Linked DNA regions of Ciceribacter thiooxidans. The protein of the gene in region 1 interacts with the protein of each later gene in a pairwise test. Links are inferred from orthologs where the notes say so. Each region holds a gene or a part of one and is shown on either strand. Other genes may lie near its edges. The genes, in order: H4I97_RS17535 and def.

Evidence for each region.
Region 2: the proteins of H4I97_RS17535 (region 1) and def interact in binary tests that used the Escherichia coli proteins (3 or more experiments, as listed by UniProt). The link is inferred for Ciceribacter thiooxidans from one-to-one orthologs.

What each region holds. Positions count from the first base shown.
Region 1 is NZ_CP059896.1:3,541,900-3,552,114, reverse strand. Bases 1,699-4,585 are described here. They hold H4I97_RS17535 (aspartate-semialdehyde dehydrogenase), read left to right. Parts: upstream 1,699-2,568; coding sequence 2,569-3,603; downstream 3,604-4,585. Other genes in these bases: H4I97_RS17530 (lytic murein transglycosylase), read left to right, coding at 3,768-4,585; H4I97_RS17540 (GNAT family N-acetyltransferase), read right to left, coding at 1,699-2,002. Also shown: H4I97_RS17550 (DUF1223 domain-containing protein), read left to right, coding at 44-793; H4I97_RS17545 (DUF2794 domain-containing protein), read left to right, coding at 1,048-1,443; more of H4I97_RS17540, read right to left, coding at 1,445-1,698; more of H4I97_RS17530, read left to right, coding at 4,586-4,589; H4I97_RS17525 (carbonic anhydrase), read right to left, coding at 4,597-5,238; pyridoxal kinase PdxY, read right to left, coding at 5,330-6,211; H4I97_RS17515 (NAD-glutamate dehydrogenase), read left to right, coding at 6,383-10,215.
Region 2 is NZ_CP059896.1:3,124,637-3,134,828, forward strand. What follows is about bases 5,080-7,943. They hold def (peptide deformylase), read right to left. Parts: upstream 6,838-7,943; coding sequence 6,322-6,837; downstream 5,080-6,321. Other genes in these bases: truA (tRNA pseudouridine(38-40) synthase TruA), read right to left, coding at 5,080-5,319; fmt (methionyl-tRNA formyltransferase), read right to left, coding at 5,319-6,254; H4I97_RS15415 (globin-coupled sensor protein), read right to left, coding at 6,928-7,943. Also shown: H4I97_RS15370 (EF-hand domain-containing protein), read left to right, coding at 1-335; H4I97_RS15375 (LOG family protein), read right to left, coding at 398-1,258; dapD (2,3,4,5-tetrahydropyridine-2,6-dicarboxylate N-succinyltransferase), read left to right, coding at 1,412-2,269; H4I97_RS15385 (DUF805 domain-containing protein), read left to right, coding at 2,271-2,654; dapE (succinyl-diaminopimelate desuccinylase), read left to right, coding at 2,763-3,956; H4I97_RS15395 (hypothetical protein), read left to right, coding at 3,943-4,539; more of truA, read right to left, coding at 4,564-5,079; more of H4I97_RS15415, read right to left, coding at 7,944-8,442; H4I97_RS15420 (DNA recombination protein RmuC), read left to right, coding at 8,695-9,921; H4I97_RS15425 (ribokinase), read left to right, coding at 9,972-10,192. UniProt on the Escherichia coli protein: Removes the formyl group from the N-terminal Met of newly synthesized proteins. Requires at least a dipeptide for an efficient rate of reaction. N-terminal L-methionine is a prerequisite for activity but the enzyme has broad specificity at other positions.

The DNA.
Region 1 (10,215 bases):
ACGCGCGAGCCGCACAAGCCACCGAGTAAACGGGTTCGATGGAATGACCTCGATTGTGTTCGCCCGCTGTGTCCTGGTTTGCCTGACTTTTACCGGCACCTCCGCAGAGGCCCAGGACGCCGTAGTGCCCCGAGGAGTTATTGAGCTCTTCACCTCGCAGGGCTGCAGTTCCTGCCCCCCGGCCGACGAAGCGTTCGAGAAACTCGTGCGGAAGGGCGATATCGTAGCGCTCGCCTATCACGTCGACTACTGGAATTATCTCGGCTGGAACGATACGCTGGCCACGCCTGAAAATACCGGACGCCAATACGCTTATGCCCGCAGTCTGGGACGTAGCGGCGTCTACACGCCGCAAGCCGTTCTCAATGGCCGCGATCATCTGAAAGGTACTGATGCGGACGAGGTTACGCGCAAGCTGGACGGAATGCGGCAACAGGGGCTCGGTCTTTCGGTGGCCGTCCGCGCAGCGCGCAAGAACGAAGAATTGACGATTACTGTCGGCAGAGGGCAGGGAAAGGCAGACGTCGTCATTGTCTACTTCCGCCGGAAGGAGATCGTCGATGTTCTGAAAGGCGAGAACGTCGGTAAGAAAGTCGCCTATTGGAACAGCGTCACCGACGTTCAGACGGTCGGAATGTGGGAGGGAAACGAACTGCACCTCGTGCTGCCGGCCAAAGTCATGGCAAAGGACAGTAACGACGGTTGCGCCGTCCTACTTCAGACTTCGAGTGATGAAGGAGAGCCGTCCGCCATTCTCGGCGCGACGATGATCATCGGCAACGATGGCACCTAGCCCCTGAGGGGTGGTCCGGCCTAGAAGCATTGGGGGCTGGGGGTAAGGGGTCAATGCGACAGACCGGACCTTTGGCGCGGCGCGCCAACTCAGTAACGCCAGCTTCGGTTGCAAATGGGGCGCTGTTTTGACCAAAATGCGGCGATGGAAAGAAAGGCAGTGTGCTTCACTTATTTGCACACAGGCTTGCTTTTTGTGCTGCCTGAGGCAAACTGTCACCCATCTGTCACAACCGAGAACTCGGGGAAGTCTTGATGAGCGATCAGCCGGATTCGCCGCGCACGGACTCACCGCAGGCAAGCCATTCGGCGCCTATCGTCAGCCTACAGGACTACCGCCAGAGCCGTGATCCGCTTCCGGTCACCTTCCACCGCAAAGAGCTCGATTCAATCCTCTGGATTTATGGACGCATGGTGGGCGAGGGCGAATGGCGTGACTACGCGATCGACCATCTGAAGGACAGGGCCGTCTTCTCAGTGTTCAAGAGGTCCGGCGAACTGCCACTTTATCGCATCGAAAAAGATCCGAAGCTTGCCGCCAAACAGGGCGCCTATTCGGTGATTCACACCAGCGGCCGGGTGCTCAAGCGCGGACACGAACTGGCACAGGTTCTCAAGATCTTCGACAAGAAACTGAAGCTGGTCGAATAGGCTAGCCTGAAAACAGAGATCCCGGGTAAGACATCTCGTCCGGCGCCGTTGCATTGCCTTCACCAAGAGGCAGTTGCATGAGAACGGTGTCGAGCCACCGACCGTGCTTGAAGCCTGTCCCGATCAGTGTGCCTGTCATTTGGAAACCGCACACGGCATGGAGGCGAACAGAGGCGGGACTCGCACCGCCAATGACAGCGACCATTTGTCGGAAGCCGAGTGCCGTGCAGCGCCCGATCAGTTCTCTCAACAACGCTTTGCCGATCCCCCGGCCTTGAGCTTCCGGCGCCAGATAGATCGAATCCTCGACGAGCCACCGGTATGCGGGCCGGGTGCGGAACGCGGACGCATACGCGTATCCGAGAACCGTGCCCACCTGATCGGTGGCGGCGATATGCGGGTATCCCTGCCCGGTTATCGCGGCGAAGCGCGAGGCCATTTCCTCCGCTGTCGGCGGAACAAGTTCGTAGCTGGCGGTGCCAGTGAGCACAGCGTCGGCATAGATCGCAGCTATCGATGAGAGATCCGTCGACTCGGTTTCACGCAGAATGAAAGACATGACTGGAACGCCGGAAAGGGGAAGCAATACCCCATCTTTCACAAACATCACCGTGCCGCAAGATCGGTCTTAGGGCAGACAAGGAAGGGGCCAGGCAGTTCTTCACCGTGCCTTCGTTGAACAGGCTAACTCATCCTAGACAAAAAACGCTTATGTGTGGATGTCCTGTCCTTCGTTTCCCGAAGGAAGATTATGCCGATGACACACAGGCTTCCCGGACCGAGCCACAAGTTTGCATGTTCGGCGTCCGATGGTCGTCTTATCGCAAAGGTCTTGCTCTTCCACTTGACTCCGCCAAAAAACGCCTTAATAGCTCGGCCGGAAAAGGGATTCACTCATGCACCGTCACAGTCTGCAAATTCTTGCGGCGTCCGACCTGGCCCAAATGGCCGGGCAGAGTGCATTTGCCTCCCGTTCATCCGCAACCAAGGCCAAAACGACGACGAAAACCGTCTGACGTCTCTGGCCTCCGCTCTCTCCCCGGCAAGGCCGGGGACACGGAAACAAGGCGATTGCCGCATGTTTCCCCTCACCAGTCGTGGAGAGAAAGAAAGAGAGCAGGAAACATGGGTTTCAAGATTGCAGTTGTAGGTGCCACCGGCAATGTGGGGCGAGAAATGCTCGGCATTCTCGCTGAGCGCGGATTTCCGGCGGACGAGGTTGTTGCACTCGCATCGGCCCGCTCGCAGGGCACGGAGGTATCCTTTGGCGATAAGACGCTGAAGGTACAGAACCTCGAGAACTACGATTTCTCCGACACGGATATCTGCCTCATGTCGGCAGGCGGGACGATTTCGCAGAAATGGTCGCCGAAGATCGGAGCCCAGGGCTGCGTTGTCATCGACAACTCGTCTGCATGGCGCTACGACGCCGATGTTCCGCTGATTGTACCGGAAGTAAACCCGGACGCCGTTGTCGATTTCAAGAAGCGTAACATCATTGCGAATCCGAACTGCTCGACCGCCCAGCTGGTGGTCGCCCTGAAGCCACTTCACGACGCGGCAAAGATAAAGCGAGTGGTCGTATCCACCTACCAGTCGGTATCGGGCGCCGGCAAGGAGGGAATGGACGAACTCTTCAGCCAGACCCGCGCCGTTTTCGTCGCCGATCCGATCGAAGCGAAGAAATTCACGAAGCGCATTGCCTTCAACGTCATTCCGCACATCGACGTTTTCATGGAAGACGGCTACACCAAGGAAGAATGGAAGGTTCTCGCCGAAACCAAGAAGATGCTTGATCCCGCGATCAAGGTCACTTGCACCGCGGTCCGCGTCCCCGTGTTCATCGGACATTCGGAGTCGGTGAACATCGAGTTCGAGAACGAAATCACGGCCGATCAGGCCCGCGACATCCTTCGCGAAGCCCCCGGCTGCCTCGTTGTCGACAAGCACGAGAACGGCGGTTACGTCACGCCGGTCGAGTGTGCCGGCGAAGATGCGACTTATATCTCCCGTATTCGCGAGGACGCGACGGTCGAGAATGGCCTCAACATGTGGGTCGTGTCCGACAATCTCCGCAAGGGCGCAGCACTCAACGCGGTGCAGATCGCAGAACTGCTCGTCAATCGAGGCCTGATAAAGCCAAAGAACGCAGAAAAATAGTGGTCGTTCGCCCCGCCGCCGGCACCAGCAGGCGGCGGGGCACAAAACCTTCACCGAAGGCCGCACTCTCAAGTAACCAACAAGTCTGAAACTACCGCGTGACAGAATCAATGCTGGCTGGCATGTTCGCCGGCAAGGTTCAGGGCGCGGAACACGAGGTCTCCATGCAATTCTCAAAGTTTGCCACGGCCGCTTTTCTGGCAATGGTTATGGGTGGCGCAACGATCAGCACCGCCAGCGCAGCTCAATGCGGCAAGACATCCGCAGGGTTCTCTGACTGGATTCAGGACTTCAAGCAGGAAGCGGCCGCACAAGGTGTAAGTGCAAGGTTGCTGGACCAGGTTTTCGCGACGGTCTCGTATAATACCAACACCATTCGTGCGGACCGCGGGCAGAAGAGCTTCAAGCTTTCTTTTGACCAGTTCATGAAAAAGCGCGGCGGTGCGGTTATTATTTCCCGCGGCAAGGCGATGAAAAAGAACAATGCTTCGTTGTTTTCCAGGATCGAGAGCAGATACGGGGTTCCCGCTGGTCCACTGATCGCCATCTGGGGTATGGAGACTGGCTTCGGGGGATATATGGGCAACGAGCACACGCTCTCTGCCGTCGCCACCCTTGCCTATGACTGCCGCAGAACCGACTACTTCACCGATCAGCTTTATGCCGCACTCCAGCTCGTCGGACGCAAGTCTTTGGCCCTCAATGCCAGAGGTGCCGCCCACGGCGAAATCGGCCAGACACAATTCCTGCCGCGCAATGTCGTCCGTTTCGGTGCCGACGGCGACGGAGACGGGCGCGTCGACCTTGTGCACTCACGCGCTGACGCCCTGGCTTCCACCGCCAATTTCCTGCGCGGTCACGGCTGGCAGGCCGGCGCGGGATATCAACCGGGCGAGTCGAATTTCGCCGCGCTCCAAGGCTGGAACGCGGCATCAGTTTACCAACAGGCCATTGCCTATATCGGGGCACAGATCGACGGGCGGTAACGTAGACCTAAAACTCGAGACGCTCGAAGTCGCGCGTCTCGCGGTTCATGATCCAGAGTTCGCCATTACCGATGTCGAACCAGGCGCCGTGAATATTGAGCTTTCCGCGCTCCTCGAGAATCTTCACGCACGGAAAAGTCTTGAGATTCGCAATCGAATTGCGGATCGAGACACGCTCCAAGGCCGTTTGCCGCTCGCCTGCCGTCATGACGGAGTTCGTCTGAATCTGCTCAGCGGCGGGTTTCAGCAGCCCCATCCACTTGCCGATGAAGTCACCGGGAGAAAGAGGTTCCGCGTTTGGATCGAGCGCGGCGCGAATGCCTCCGCACCGTCCATGCCCCATGACGATGATGTCACGCACCTTCAGCGCTTGCACCGCGAATTCGAGTGCCGCTGACGTCGCGTGATACTGACCGTCAGGCTCATATGGAGGAACCATGTTCGCAACGTTGCGCACCACGAAAAGCTCACCGGGGCCCGCGCCGAAAATGGTTTCTGGCGCTGCCCGAGAATCGCAACAGGCAATCACCAACGTCTGGGGTTTCTGGCCGGTCTCCGCCAGCACACGGTAACGTTCGCGCTCATCGACGTAGCGCCCCGTCATAAAGTTGCGGTACCCGGTAACAAGAGAATCTGGAAAACGCAGCATGTACATTGGATTATAGCGCTCTGAAATGAGATGCAATGCGCACCCGCAACATTCTTGTAGGAGTTGTCGATGTTCCGTTTTCTCCCGTCTTTCACGAAGGAGACGCGGGCTTTAAAGCACGGTGCATAATTCGTCGAACCTGAACAAGCGCCATCGGCGACACTAGGCTCGAGGCATCACTTTCAAGTGTCAGCTCGTCGCTCCCGCGTTTCATCGTCCGCGCCAGCATCTCGTAAACACTCGCAGTCGCCAGTTGGAGTGCGCGCTCGTCGGGCATCCCAGAGAGAAGGCGAGAAAGGAAGACCGCGGCGAAAAGATCACCCGAGCCATTCGGCGAGTTGTCGATCCATCGGTGCTCAGCCAGCAGGGCGTGCCGGCCGGAAAGCAGAAGGTTACCGACCCCGCCCGCCATCATCGGTACCGCCGACGTCACCACCGTTCGCGCCGGACCGAGAGACAGCGCCGCATCGATGATGTCCGTATTGGTTTCGAGTGGGCTCCCCACCATCCAGCCAAGTTCGTACCGGTTGGGCGTTGCAATCGACGCAAGCGGAACCAGGTTGTCGCGGATTCCCTCGGCGGTGTCGTCGGGAACATAGAGACCTCCTATATCCCCCACCACCGGATCGCAGACATAAAGGAGGTCGGGATTTCTCGCCTTAAGCGTCGTGATCAGGCGTGCAACGGAGCGGGTCTGCGCAGCGCTTCCGAAGTAGCCTGTGAGTACAGCGCTCACTTCAGAAGTCCACGGCGCGTCGATCAGGTCCTCGATCATGCTGTCGAAGCCGTCGTCCGGAAAGGAAAGCCGCGTCGCCCTTCCATGTCCCGGATGCCAGGGCAGGACGACGGTCGGCACAGCCCAGACCGGATGCCCGAGCGTTTCCAGCGCAAAAACGGCAGCACGGTTGCCGACAGATCCCCGAACCACGTGACTGGAGATAACAATCACCGCGCCGGCCGGGCTTTTGTTCATGTCTGACATCCCTCACCCATGGTTTTTGTCGTCTAATAGCCACAAAAATGCAAAATCATGATGTTGTTTTTAATTTCATGCCGGATTCGTGTGGAAATTTTACACGAGTCGGTATTAAACACGCGTACACGAGTCACGTTGTAGGCTGGAGCATAAGGGAGGAAAGGCTCAATGGTCGCAAGCAGGAAATCCAAGCGAGATCACAATTGGGATCTGACCCGCCAACAGCTTGGGGAACTGGGGAAGCATTTCATCGATCCCGATATTCTGTTTGGCCGGGCGAGCGCCGACGATCTCGCTCTCTACACGCCTCAGATGCTTGCTTCTTCGGCTGTACGAGCGGCAGACGATGTCGCAGCCTGGGACGGGCAGGAACCGAAGATCACGATCCAGCCTGTCCCCGGCGTTGAGCACTTCGGTACACCGGCGAGCGTGCTCTCGATCGTCGATCGGAACAAACCCTTCCTCTACGATTCTGTGATGGGCGAGGTTACCAGCCTGCATCGCGACATCTTCCTCGCAATTCACCCGATTCTGGTGACGGGGCCGGACAGGACCATCGAGCTCTTCCGGCCAGACAAGCCGACCGATCCAGCGCATCGCGTCAGCTACATTCAACTCCATCTTGCACCGCTCACGAACGAACAGGCCGACGCGCTGAAAAAGCGCCTCGCTTTCGTCCTCGAACAGGTCCGAATGGCTTCCAGTGACTGGCAGGCAATGCTTGCGATCCTGGAGACCTCAATGGAAGAAGTGAGGCAGGTCGCGCCGGGCCGTCGGCAAGCAGAGCGCGACGAAGCGCTGGCCTTTCTCGATTGGCTCAGGAATGACAATTTTACCTTCCTCGGGATGCGCGAATACGTGTACACGGGCGACGGTCCTGACGCCAAACTGGAGCGTGGCAAGGGGCGCGGTCTCGGCATCCTCGCGGATCCGGAGGTTCTCGTTCTCCGTCACGGCAAGCAAGCTGTCACGACGACACCCGAGATCCTCGAATTTCTACAGGGCCCGGATTTTCTCATCGTCACAAAGGCGAATGTGAAGTCTGTTGTGCACCGGCGGGCGTACATGGACTATGTCGGCGTGAAGCGTTTCGACGCGTCCGGAAAAGTGGTGGGGGAGCTTCGCATCGTCGGCCTCTTCACCGCCACCGCCTATACCCGCTCGGTAAGCCAGATTCCGTTGCTGCGAGCCAAGGTCGAGAAAGTGGTCGAATACTTCGGATTTGACCCGCAAAGCCATTCCGGCCGCATGTTGCAGAACACGCTCGAGTCCTATCCCCGCGACGACCTTTTCCAGATCGACGCAGAGTTGCTCGCCCGCTTCTGCGAACAAATCAACGATCTTTCGGAGCGCCCGAGAGTCCGCGTCCTGCCGCGCATCGACCATTTCGATCGGTTCGTCTCCCTCATCGTCTACGTTCCTCGAGAGGACTACAATTCTCTCGTACGCGAAAAGATCGGAAACTACTTCAAGGACGCCTATCAGGGCCATGTCTCGGCCTACTATCCGGCCTTCCCGGAAGGTGGGGTCGCGCGCGTCCATATCATCATCGGCCGCAACGAAGGCAAAACGCCCCGTATACCGCAAGCACGGCTTGAGGAAGAGGTCCGCGCGATCACCGCGCGCTGGGCGGATCGCTTTGCGGTCCTCGCGGGATCGAGCGCTCCGGCGCTTACCGTCACCCAAGCGTATCAGGAGGCCTTTACTCCCGAAGAAGCGGTGGCTGATCTGCGGCACATCAACGCCTGCCTCGAGGGCCAGCCTGTCAGTATCGGCTTCCATACCCAAGCGTCGGAGAAAGGAAGCCTCCTCTATCTCAAGATTTTTCATGCCGGAGAACATCTGCCGCTGTCGCGGCGCGTACCACTTCTCGAGAACCTAGGCTTCAGTGTCATCAGTGAACGTACCTTCGACATCCATGTCTCAGCGGCGGAGAGTCGTAACCTCGTCGTATTGCACGACATGGAGCTGGAAGTCCGGGGCGGCGGAGCATTCGACATCGATCGTGATGGAAAACTGCTGGAGGACGCGTTCGTCAGTGCCTTCACCGGCACCATCGGCAACGATAACTTCAACCGTCTGGTCATGACCGCGGGGCTGACTGCCCGAGAGGTCACGGTCCTACGCGCCTATGCAGCGTATCTCCGCCAGTGCGGAATCGTCTATTCGCAAAACCACATTGCCGAAACGCTGAACAAGTATCCGCAGATCGCCGCGTCGATCTTCAGGCTGTTCCGTGACATCTTCAATCCCGCTCTCAGCGAAAAGAGCCGACAGCGGAAAGTCAATGACAGCCGACAGGAGCTGCTGGATGCGCTCGTTGCCGTGCCCAGCATTGATGAAGACCGCATTCTTCGCCGCTATCTGAATGCGGTGGACGCGACGCTCAGGACGAATTTCTTCCAGAAGACCTTACATGGCGAGCCTCGCGCGATGCTCGCGTTCAAGTTCGACCCCCAGCGTTTGGAGGGGTTGCCGGAACCGCGCCCGTTCCGCGAGATCTTCGTCTATGGCGTCGAAGTGGAGGGCGTCCACCTCAGGTTCGGCAAGGTCGCACGTGGCGGGCTGCGCTGGTCCGACCGCGCGCAGGACTACCGAACGGAGGTACTGGGGCTCGTAAAGGCCCAGCAAGTCAAGAACGCCGTTATCGTGCCGGTGGGTGCCAAGGGTGGCTTCTTCCCCAAACAGCTCCCGGCGAGCGGAAGCCGCGACGAATATCTGAACGCAGGCAAGGAAGCCTACAAGACCTACGTCACAACGCTGCTGTCGATCACCGACAATATTCAGGGTGGACAGATCGTACCGCCGGACGACACGGTACGGCTTGACGACGACGACCCCTACTTCGTCGTTGCCGCCGACAAAGGCACGGCAACCTTCTCCGATACGGCAAACGCCCTTGCACGCGCGGCCGGTTTCTGGCTGGACGATGCATTCGCATCGGGCGGCTCCGCGGGTTACGACCACAAGAAGATGGGCATCACCGCACGGGGCGCCTGGGAAGCGGTCAAGCGGCATTTCCACGAGATGAACCTCGACATACAGACGACGCCGTTCACGGTCGCAGGCGTTGGCGATATGTCAGGTGACGTTTTCGGCAACGGAATGTTGCTCTCCGAAAAGATCCGCCTCGTTGCAGCATTCGACCACCGCGACATCTTTATTGATCCGAATCCGGATACAGACCTTTCCTTTGCCGAGCGCAAACGGCTGTTCGCCCTGCCGCGGTCGAGCTGGCAGGATTACGATCGCAAGGCACTTTCAAAAGGCGCGATGATCATTTCCCGCACGGTCAAATCCGTAGACCTGACGGCGGAAGCGGCCGAAGTGATCGGCCTCGAAAAAACGACCGCAACACCCTTCGAAATCATGACGGCGATCCTGAAGGCACCTGTCGATCTTCTCTGGTTCGGAGGCATCGGTACGTACATCAAGGCCGCGGGGGAAACGGACGCGGAGGTCGGCGACCGGACCAACGACGCGATCCGCGTGAACGGAAACGAAGTTCGCGCCAGGGTTATCGGCGAAGGGGCAAACCTCGGTGTGACCCAGCGCGGGCGGATTTCCTACGCTCTCAGCGGCGGGCGCCTGAATTCGGACGCGATCGATAATTCGGCAGGCGTGAATTCCTCCGACGTCGAGGTCAACATCAAGATCGCGTTGGCGCCAGCGGTGGCGGAAGATCGTCTCACTATGGCAAAGCGCGACAAGTTGCTCGCCGAGATGACCGATGAAGTCGCTTCCCTCGTTCTGCGCAACAACTACTTGCAGCCGTTGGCGATCTCGCTGACGGAGCGAAAGGGCGTTCGCAACCGGGAAGAACTGAGTCGCTTAATGGCCTCGCTCGAGGCAGCGGGACGGCTCAATCGCAAGGTCGAAACCCTGCCCGACGACAATGCGCTCGCCGAACGCTATGCCGAAGGAAAGGCATTGACCCGGCCCGAGATCGGAGTTCTGCTCTCCTATGCCAAGATCGTTCTCTTCGACTCACTGGTGGCCTC
Region 2 (10,192 bases), 420 kb from region 1 along the record:
TGCGAGCCCACCGTGAAGCCATGCGGGCAAACGCACCTGCCGGCAAAGGCGCAGGCATGGGCATGGAACAGCAGGACGCAAGCGGCCGCCAGATGGGCATGATGGGCTGGAAGAAGCATCATGGCGAACGCGCCGCCATGGCTGAAGACGGACAGCGCCAAGGGATGGGTCATGGCGGGCGCTTCGGCGGCATGCGGATGGCCGACGCCGACGAGAATGGCCAGATCAGCCGTGAAGAGGTATCCGTAGCGAGCGACAAGTTCTTCACCCGTATGGACCGCAATGGAGACGGCGTACTCTCCGCCGACGACATGCCGAAGCGCGGCTCCTTCTGACCCGGCGGATATCCGCCGCCTGAGAGAACAATGGCCCACGGCAATGCCGTGGGCCATTTGCGTCAATGTTCGTAGTGATCGGCAATGACCTTCCAGGCCTGCTCCGCCGTTTCCACGAAATTCAGCAATTCCACGTCCTCCGGGGCAATCGTGCCGAATTCCGCCAGCGCATCGAAATCGATGATCCTTCGCCAAAAGGCCTCACCGAACAGGATGAGGGGGATCGGCGCCATGCGTTTGGTCTGGATCAGGGTCACCGCCTCGAAGAATTCATCCATGGTCCCGAAGCCGCCGGGAAAGATGGCGATCGCCTTGGCGCGCATCAGGAAGTGCATCTTCCGGATCGCAAAATAGTGGAAGTTGAAGCTGAGTTCCGGTGTGACGAAAGCGTTTGGCGCCTGCTCGTGCGGCAGGACGATATTGAGGCCGATCGAAGGGGCACCGGCCTCCGCCGCCCCGCGATTGCCCGCTTCCATGACACCGGGGCCTCCTCCCGTCATCACGACATATTCCTGATGGTCGTGTTTTGCCGAGTATTCGCCGCAGAGGCGGGCGAACTTACGGGCTTCTTCATAGAAGACGGACGCCGCCTCCAGATTGGCACGCTGTGTCTCGTTGCGCGCGGCCCACGCGCTTGCCCCGGGGGCCGGAATACGGGCGCCACCAAACATGACGATCGTCGACCTGATGCCACGCTCGGCGAGATTCATCTCGACTTTCAGCAGCTCGAGCTGCAGGCGAACGGGCCGGAGTTCGTCGCGGCAGAGGAAATCGTCATCGATGTAGGCGAGGCGATAGGACGGGGATTCCGACTGCGGTGTCCGCGGGATACCGGCGGCGACCTTGCGGTCGGTCGTGCTGTCTTTCAGCGGATCCCAGATGCCACCACTACGCTGTCTCGGACCATTTTCTTGCTTCGCCATGTTCACTGCCTTTCTCTGCCGGAAACGACCGCGGAGGTCGCCGGCGGCTGTTTTCAACCCCCAGCGAATGCGCTACAGCAGAACGCAGTTTCCGATCGCGAATCCGGAAATTTCCGGGGTTATACGATAGACAACGAAGTTTAAGGAATTCAGATGACCGCCATGGATGTCAGACAGCTCGAGAGCATCGTCGAAGCCGCCTTCGAAAACCGTGACACGGTAAACACATCCACGCGCGGCGAGGTTCGCGACGCGGTGGAAACCGCTCTCAATCTGCTCGACGGCGGCAAGCTGCGGGTCGCCTCGCGCGGCGAAGACGGCACCTGGACGGTTCATCAGTGGCTCAAGAAGGCCGTTCTCCTCTCCTTCCGGCTCAATCCCATGGAGATTGTCGCCGGCGGTCCCGGCGCGTCGACCTGGTGGGACAAGGTTCCGTCCAAGTTCGACGGCTGGAGCGCCAACGAATTCGAGCGTGCGGGTTTCCGCGCCGTTCCGAATGCCGTCGTTCGCCGTTCCGCATACATCGCCCCCGGTGCAGTCCTGATGCCGTCCTTCGTCAATCTCGGTGCCCATGTCGGTGAAAACACGATGGTCGACACCTGGGCGACGGTCGGCTCGTGCGCACAAATCGGAAAGAACGTCCATCTCTCGGGCGGCGTCGGCATCGGCGGCGTGCTCGAACCGATGCAGGCCGGTCCCACGATCATCGAGGACAACTGCTTCATCGGCGCACGCTCCGAGGTCGTCGAAGGCTGTATCGTCCGCGAAGGCTCGGTGCTCGGCATGGGCGTCTTCATCGGCAAGTCGACCAAGATCGTCGAGCGCGCGACGGGCGAAGTCACCTATGGTGAAGTCCCGCCCTATTCCGTTGTCGTTGCCGGTGCCCTGCCCTCCGCCAACGTCATGGGGAACGGCCAGCCGGCTCCGAGCCTCTATTGCGCGGTCATCGTAAAGCGCGTCGACGCCAAGACACGGTCCAAGACCGGCATCAACGAACTTCTTAGGGACTGACGTGCAGGACACCGTTCGCACGCCTGGCCTCGGATGGCTGTTCTTCAGTCCGTCCGGTCGTGCCGGGCGGCAGGTCTTCGTCCTTTCGTGGCTGTTCTGGATGATGGTCAACGGCTACACGACCGCGAAGCTGGTTCTGCACCAGGACGACGAAAGTGTTCTGCCGTTCTGGAGCTTCCTCTTCTTCGGAGTCTTTGTAACCTCGGTAGTCTCCGGGCTCATGCTGGGCGTCAAGCGCCTGCACGACATGGGTTTCACCGGTCTTCTGGCCGTCGTCCTCTTCGTGCCGGTGATCTCGGTCGTCGTGCTGCTCTGGATGTGCGCCTGGCCCTCCGAGAAGGGGCCGAACACCTATGGTCCGGCGACCGACCGGCCCCAGAAATGACACATCTCCCATCATGGTGACAGCTGGGGGACGATCAGCTACACCTTGCAAACTCCTCCTGCGGCATGCCGCCGCCCAGACCGGCTTCCATCCTCGACGTTCAGAACCATGACCGCCACAAATCCCGTTGAAAATCTGCAGGCTCTCATCCGTTGTCCATCCGTCACGCCTGCCGAAGGCGGTGCGCTGACTGCGCTCCAAGCCATGCTGGAGCCGATGGGCTTTGTCGTCTCGCGCGTGACGGCGTCCGAAGAAAATACTCCCGACATCGAGAACCTCTATGCACGGCTGGGCACGAAGGGCCCACATCTGATGTTCGCCGGCCATACCGACGTGGTGCCGGTTGGTGACGAGGCAGCCTGGAGCCATCCGCCGTTTGCGGCCGAGATCGCCGAGGACATGCTTTACGGCCGCGGTGCGGTCGACATGAAGGGCGGGATCGCCTGCTTCGTCGCGGCGCTCGCCCGCAGCATTGAAGAGAAAGGCGCGCCCAAGGGCTCGATCTCCCTGCTGATCACCGGCGACGAAGAAGGTCCGGCAATCAACGGGACCATCAAGCTTCTCAAGTGGGCGGCCGACGAGGGCGAACGGTGGGATGCCTGTCTCGTCGGCGAGCCGACCAACCCTGATCTGCTTGGCGATATGATCAAGATCGGCCGCCGCGGATCCCTGTCCGGCACGATCACCGTCCACGGTGTGCAGGGACATGCCGCCTATCCGCACCTCGCAGACAATCCCGTTCGCGGCATAATCCGTCTCGCCGAAGCATTGATGAACCCGCCCTTCGACCACGGCACGGACAACTTCCAGCCGTCGATCCTCGAAGTAACGACGATCGACGTCGGCAATCCGGCGACCAACGTCATTCCGGCGAAGGCGACCGCGCGCTTCAACATACGCTTCAACGACATCTGGACGGCCGAAACGCTGCAGACGGAAATCATCCGGCGCCTCGACGCTGCCGCGGCAGAAACGACGCTGAGGCCCGCGCGCCAGCCTCTCAAATACGAGGTTGTCTGGTCGGAACGTCCCAGCCACGTCTTCCTCACCCGCAACGAAGCCCTCATCTCGTCGCTTTCCGGCGCCGTCGAGCACGTGACGGGGCGGACGCCGCAGCTTTCGACGACGGGCGGAACCTCGGATGCCCGTTACATAAAGGATTACTGCCCGGTCGTTGAATTCGGGCTGGTCGGCCAGACCATGCATATGGTGGACGAGCGAGTGGCCGTCGACGATCTCGAAACACTCACCCGGATTTACCAGACCTTCATCGAGCAGTGGTTTGCGAATGCCGACGCTTAAGGAAGTCAAGCTCTACCTGACCGGTCTCTGGCTGCTCTTCCAGCGAGACACGAAAGGCTTCAGTTTTCTCGACCTCACGGATCGCGGCGCGCTGCGCTCCTTCTGGGCGATGGCCTGGGCCGCTCCGGCCATCCTCGTTTCCTGGCTTTGGTGGCGGGCCGCCTACCTCGCCGTGATGCCGCTCGGAACGGAGACCGGCCCCGTCTTCTTCTTCCGTCTGGCCCTGGTGGAGGTGGCAAACTGGCTGATGCCGGTCATCCTCGCCGGCCTTCTCGCCTGGGCACTTGGGATCGGCCCGCGCTTCGCCGCGATCGTCACGGTCACCAACTGGCTCGCGCTCCCCGTCTCCTACGCCTATGCCGCGTTGATCGTGCTGATGGTAGTGCTGCCCGCCCTGAAAGGTCTTCTGACGATCCTCTGGCTGGTACTCTTGCTGACGCTGGTGTTCGCACTCTTTCGCGTGCTGCGCATGGTGCTCGGCGATCACACCTTGACGGTCGCAACGATGACCATGGTCCTCCTAGTCCCGACGATGCTGTTCTCCGAAGTGCTGGAACGCTATCTCGGGGTTTTCCCCGGATAGGCGGCGTGCGCGACCTGACCGGCCTCAAAGGCCATCGGGGTAGTCGACTTTCAAGAAGTAAAGCCCCTCCGGCGGCGCCACCGGCCCGCAGGCGGCGCGGTCGCGTGCCTCCAGCGCTGCCCGGACGTCGGCCGGGGACATCTTGCCTTCGCCGGCGAGCTTCAGCGTTCCGGCAAAGGAACGGATCTGGTTGTGAAGGAAGCTCTGAGCCGAGGCGCGGATCTCGATCAAGTCGCCGGCACGCGTCACATCGAGTCGATCGAGCGTCCGCACCGGGCTCGCGGCCTGACAATGGGCGGAGCGGAAGGTGGTGAAGTCGTGGTGGCCGACAAGTTGCTGCGCAGCCTCATGCATGCGCTCGTGATCGAGCGGCTTCGGCACCCACCACGCGCGCTCCAGTTCCACCGCCAGCGGCGCCGGGCGGCTGATGATACGGTAGAGATAATGCCGCTTCACGGCGGAGAAGCGAGCGTCGAAGCTCTCGTCCGCGTCCAGCACATCAAGGATGGCGACCCGCTCTCCGGCAAGGCCGAGGTGGGCATTGAGAGCATTGCGCAGCTTGTAGGGCGCCCAGGAGCGGGAAAGGTCCGCATGGATGACTTGTCCGAGGGCATGCACACCCGAATCGGTTCGGCCGGCGCCACGGATCGACACCGTCTCGCCGGTCAGGGAGAGAATGGCATTTTCCAATGCCTGCTGGACCGAATGCCCGTTCTCCTGCCGCTGCCATCCGACGTAATGGGTGCCGTCGTATTCGACGGTCATGCGAAAGCGCGGCATCAGGCGAGAACCATGCCACGCGGGATCGGAGTGCCGCGCAGGAATTCGGTCGTTGCAAGCGGCTTGCCGCCTGCACGCTGCAATCGTGTGAGCCGCACCGCGCCTTTGCCGCAGGCGACCGTGAGGTGGTCATCCAGCACTTCACCAGGCCTACCCTGCCCTTCGGCGAGGGTCGAGCCGAGCACCTTCACCCGTTCGGGCTTGCCGTTGATCTCCACCTCGAACCAGGCGCCGGGAAACGGTGCCAGTCCGCGAATGTGGTTGTGCACCTCATGGGCATCGCGGGAAAAGCCGATGCGTGTCTCGCCCTTGTCGATCTTAGCCGCGTAAAGCACGCCTTCGGAGGCTTGCGGCGCAAGCGGCAGATCACCTGCCTCGAGTTTCGCCATCGCCTCGGCCATCGCTTCTGCGCCGATCCGGCTCAACCAGTCGTGCAACTCGCCCGCCGTCATGTCGTGTGCGATCTCGACCTTGCGCGTCAGCGCGACGGGCCCGGTATCGAGACCCTTGTCCATCTTCATGACCATTATGCCGCTTTCGCGGTCGCCGGCCATGATTGCACGCTGGATCGGAGCCGCCCCGCGCCAGCGTGGCAGAAGCGACGCATGGCCGTTGTAGGCGCCGAGCCGGGTGCCGCCGAGGACCTCCTCCGGCAGCAGTAGCCCATAGGCGACCACGACCGCAACGTCGGCATCAAGCGCGCAAAAGGCCGCACGCTCCGCCGGCTCCTTGAAATTGACCGGCGTGAACACGGGAATGCCGAGCTTTTCCGCTGCCTGATGGACCGGCGACTTCTGCAGATCGAGACCTCGCCGACCGCCGGGACGCGGGGGCTGGGTATAGACGGCGACGATCTCGTGACCGGCCTCGGCAAGCGAGACAAGCGTCGGAACGGAGAATTCCGGCGTCCCCATGAAGATGATGCGAAGTGCCATGGTTATCATCGCCTCCGGCTATCGAGTGGGCTTGGTTCAGGCCCTGCCGCTTCTGCAAGCGTCGGCGCTAGATCGCCTTGCCCCTCGCCGCCTTGGTGAACTTCTTGATGACCATTTCGCGCTTCAAGCGCGAAATGTGGTCGATGAACAGGACGCCGTTCAGGTGATCGATCTCATGCTGAAGACAGGTCGCGAGCAAGCCTTCGGCTTCGGTCGTCTTCTCCTTGCCGTCGCGGTCGATGGATCGCACTGTCACCTTCGCCGGGCGCTCCACCTCGGCGTAGTAGTCCGGTATCGAGAGGCACCCTTCTTCATAAGCCGAGCGTTCGTCGGAGGACGTCAGTATCTCGGGATTGATGAAGACCAGCGGCTGCTTCTCTTCGTCCTCGCGAGACACGTCGATGACCAGCAGCCGGCGCGCCACGCCAACCTGGATGGCTGCAAGCCCGATGCCGGGCGCATCGTACATGGTTTCGAGCATGTCGTCGGCAAGCTTGAGGATATCGGAATCCACCCGTTCGACGGGCTTGGAAACCTCACGCAGCAGGGGATCGGGAAGAATAATGAGGGGCTTTATCGTCATGGGCCTCCCATATCGCATCTGTCGCGCCGATGGAATCGAAAAACGCGAGGGAAAACCCTCGCGTTCTCTGGATCTGCGCCAGACCGAAAATCAGGCAGCGAGGCCGCGTACCTGCCGACGTGGGGCGGAGGATGACTGGGAGACTTCGACGCTGTCCGTGTTGATACGACCGAGCAAATCGACGAGCCCGGCAACCTCGTTGCGCAATCGCCGCGTCTCGGCCGATGTCTGCTCCACCATTGTCGAGTTTTCCTGGGTCAGGCCATCCATGCTGCGGGTCGCCTGGTTTATCCCGCTCAGTCCGGAGGCCTGGTCCTTGGCGGCAGTCGCGATCTCTCCGACGAAGGTATTGATGGCATCGATCCGTCCGATGATGTCAGCCAGAGCCGTACCGGTGTTGGAAACGAGTTCGACGCCTTCGTTCACCTGCTGCGAGCTCTGGGAGATGAGCCGCTTGATTTCCTTGGCCGCGTCGGCGCTGCGCTGTGCCAACTGGCGAACTTCCTGGGCGACGACCGCGAAGCCCTTGCCGGCCTCGCCCGCACGGGCCGCCTCGACGCCGGCGTTGAGCGCCAAGAGATTCGTCTGGAAGGCGATTTCGTCGATGACCCCGATGATCTTCGAGATTTCGGCCGACGACTTCTCGATCTCCGCCATAGCCGACACCGCCTGGTTCACCACCTCGCCGGAGGTCCGGGCCTGTTGCTGCGTCTCCTTCACGACGGACGCGGCCCGTTCGGCATTGGAAGCGGTCTGACTGACGCTCACGGAAAGCTGCTGCAAGGCAGTCGAGCTTTCCTGAACGCCGGCCGCCTGCTTGGAGGTGCGCAGGGCCAGCTCGTCGGAGGTACGGGCAATCGTCTCTGTTCCGGTGAGGATTTCCTCCGAAGAGCGACGGATGAGCTGGAAGGATTCGTTGAGACGAGCCACGGCCTCATTGTAGTCCGTCGCCATCTGCTTGAAGTCATCCGGCAGGTCATCCGACATACGAGCTTTGAAGTCGCCGTGCGCCAGCGCTTCGAGGCCGCGGCGCAAGTGCTGCATGGCGATCTGCTGATTGGCCTCGGAGCGCTCGCGCTCTTCCTGAAGCTGCAGGCGCTTCTCTTCGAGCGCATCGAGATACACGGAGATCGAGTAGTCCATGTCCAGCATGGAGGCTTTGATCAGGGCGCTCAGCTTGTCGGCAAGAGCGGTCGCGTGATGCTTGCCGAAGGGGAACGGCCAATGCTTTTTCAGTACGCCCGCTACCAGTTCGCCGATGAGCATCGAATAGCCGCCGATATACCATCGCGGCTCAAGGCCGACCCGGGCATGGGCCTTGCCGATCGCGGTGACGCCCCTGACGTATTCCTGCGTGAAGGTTCCGTTCGAAACACGGTCCCAGTGACCGACCTGGGCCTTCTTCGCGGCCGCCATGTGCGAACCGTCACGGAAGAACCGGGCAAGATGCGGCGTAGCCGCGACCTTGGCGTAGAACTTGTCGAGCGCGCCGCCCAGAATCTCGGAAAGAGTCGGCCGCAGCGAGTGAAGCGTGCGACAGGTCTTCTCGTCGAGCTCGATGAAATCAAGGCGCTGCTTCAGGCTGTCGTCACCACTCTCTTGCATGTTGCCTCGCAATGGCTCAGGCGCCATGACGCCTGCCGGTCGGTGAAAGAAATGTGGCCGAAGACTTTGCCTAAAATGCTAAACGGAGAATGAATGACAGGCGCGAAATGTGATCAACGGCAAACCTGATGGTGCACCATACAATCGGCCTCACCTCTTGCTTGCGGGATCGCCTGACCGGATTGTCGGCGACCCGATCTTCGTTCTCGTTTTGATCTGTCATCGATGGCCGAATCTGCTAGATTGATCGCCATGAACACTACACCTTCCGCAGCCGGCGCGCCGGTCTTCATGATCGGCGACTTCGCCGTCTCATCCACCATGCTCGTCCTCGGTCTTGCAGCACTCATTCTCGCGGGGCTGATACTCTGGGCCGTCACCGTGATGCGAAGCGGCCGAATGCGGCTTCGCATGGAAATGGAAGCATCCCAAAGAGAGGCTGCAGCCGAAGCGCGGATGGCCGAACTGCTGCGCGCCCAGGCGGAGATGCAGGGGCGCCTTGCGGCCATGGCCGATGTCTTCGGCACCAAACAGTCGGAGTTCAACCAAGCGATCAATCAGCGCCTCGACGGCATGTCGCACCGGATCGGGGCGACGATCAGCGAGCAGACGAAGACCACACACGAGAACCTGCGCCGGCTGCAGGAGCGCCTCGCGGTCATCGACGCGGCCCAGAACAACATCCAGTCGCTCGCGAAGGATGTCGTCGGACTGCAGGCCATTCTCTCGAATAAGCAGACACGCGGAGCCTTCGGGCAGTCGAGGATGGAAACGATCGTCGCCGACGGACTACCGATCGGCGCCTATGCATTTCAATCCACACTTTCCAACGGATCGCGACCGGATTGCACGATCCGTATGCCGAACGACTCTCCGCCGTTGGTCGTCGACGCGAAGTTTCCGCTGGAGGCGTGGAGCGCGATACGCGACGCCGAGACGGCGGATGCCAAGAAGACTGCCGGTCAGCAGTTTCGCCGCGACATGGAGGTGCATCTGCGGGACATCGCGGAAAAGTACCTCATTCCCGGCGAGACCCAGGACATGGCCTTTCTGTTCGTTCCCTCGGAATCGATCTTCGCGGAGATCCACGAGAACTTCGAAGGTATCGTCCAGAGAGCACATCGCATGCGCGTGGTGATCGTCTCGCCGTCACTGCTGATGCTGTCGATCCAGGTGATCCAGGCCGTATTGAAGGATCAGCGGATGCGCGAACAAGCGCACCTCATCCAGGGGGAGGTCATCCACCTGATGGAAGATCTCGCCCGGTTGGACGACCGGACACGCAAACTACAGAGCCATTTTCTCGCCGCCCAGAAGGATGTCGACATGATCCTCACGTCGGCCGACAAGCTGACCAAGCGGGGCGCAAAGATCGAAGCGCTCGAATTCCAGTCCGGCAACGGCGATGAAGGCGGAACGGCGCGCGCCGTCGAGAGCAAGACGGGGCTTCTCAAGCTTCGGGTCGTTGACGAGGACTAGCCCACGGGCCAAACTCGCCTCCAAAACACGTAACGGACGGAAACACCTCGATGATCACCGTATTCGGTTCCATCAACATGGACCTCATTGCCACGACGACGCGGCTCCCGAAGCCCGGAGAAACGGTTGGTGGCAAGGATTTCTCAACGGCGGCGGGCGGCAAGGGCGCAAATCAGGCGCTCGCTGCGACGCGCGCCGGCGCCCATGTGCGCATGGTGGGTGCGGTCGGCAGTGACGCATTCGCCGCACCGGCGCTGGAACTCCTCAAACA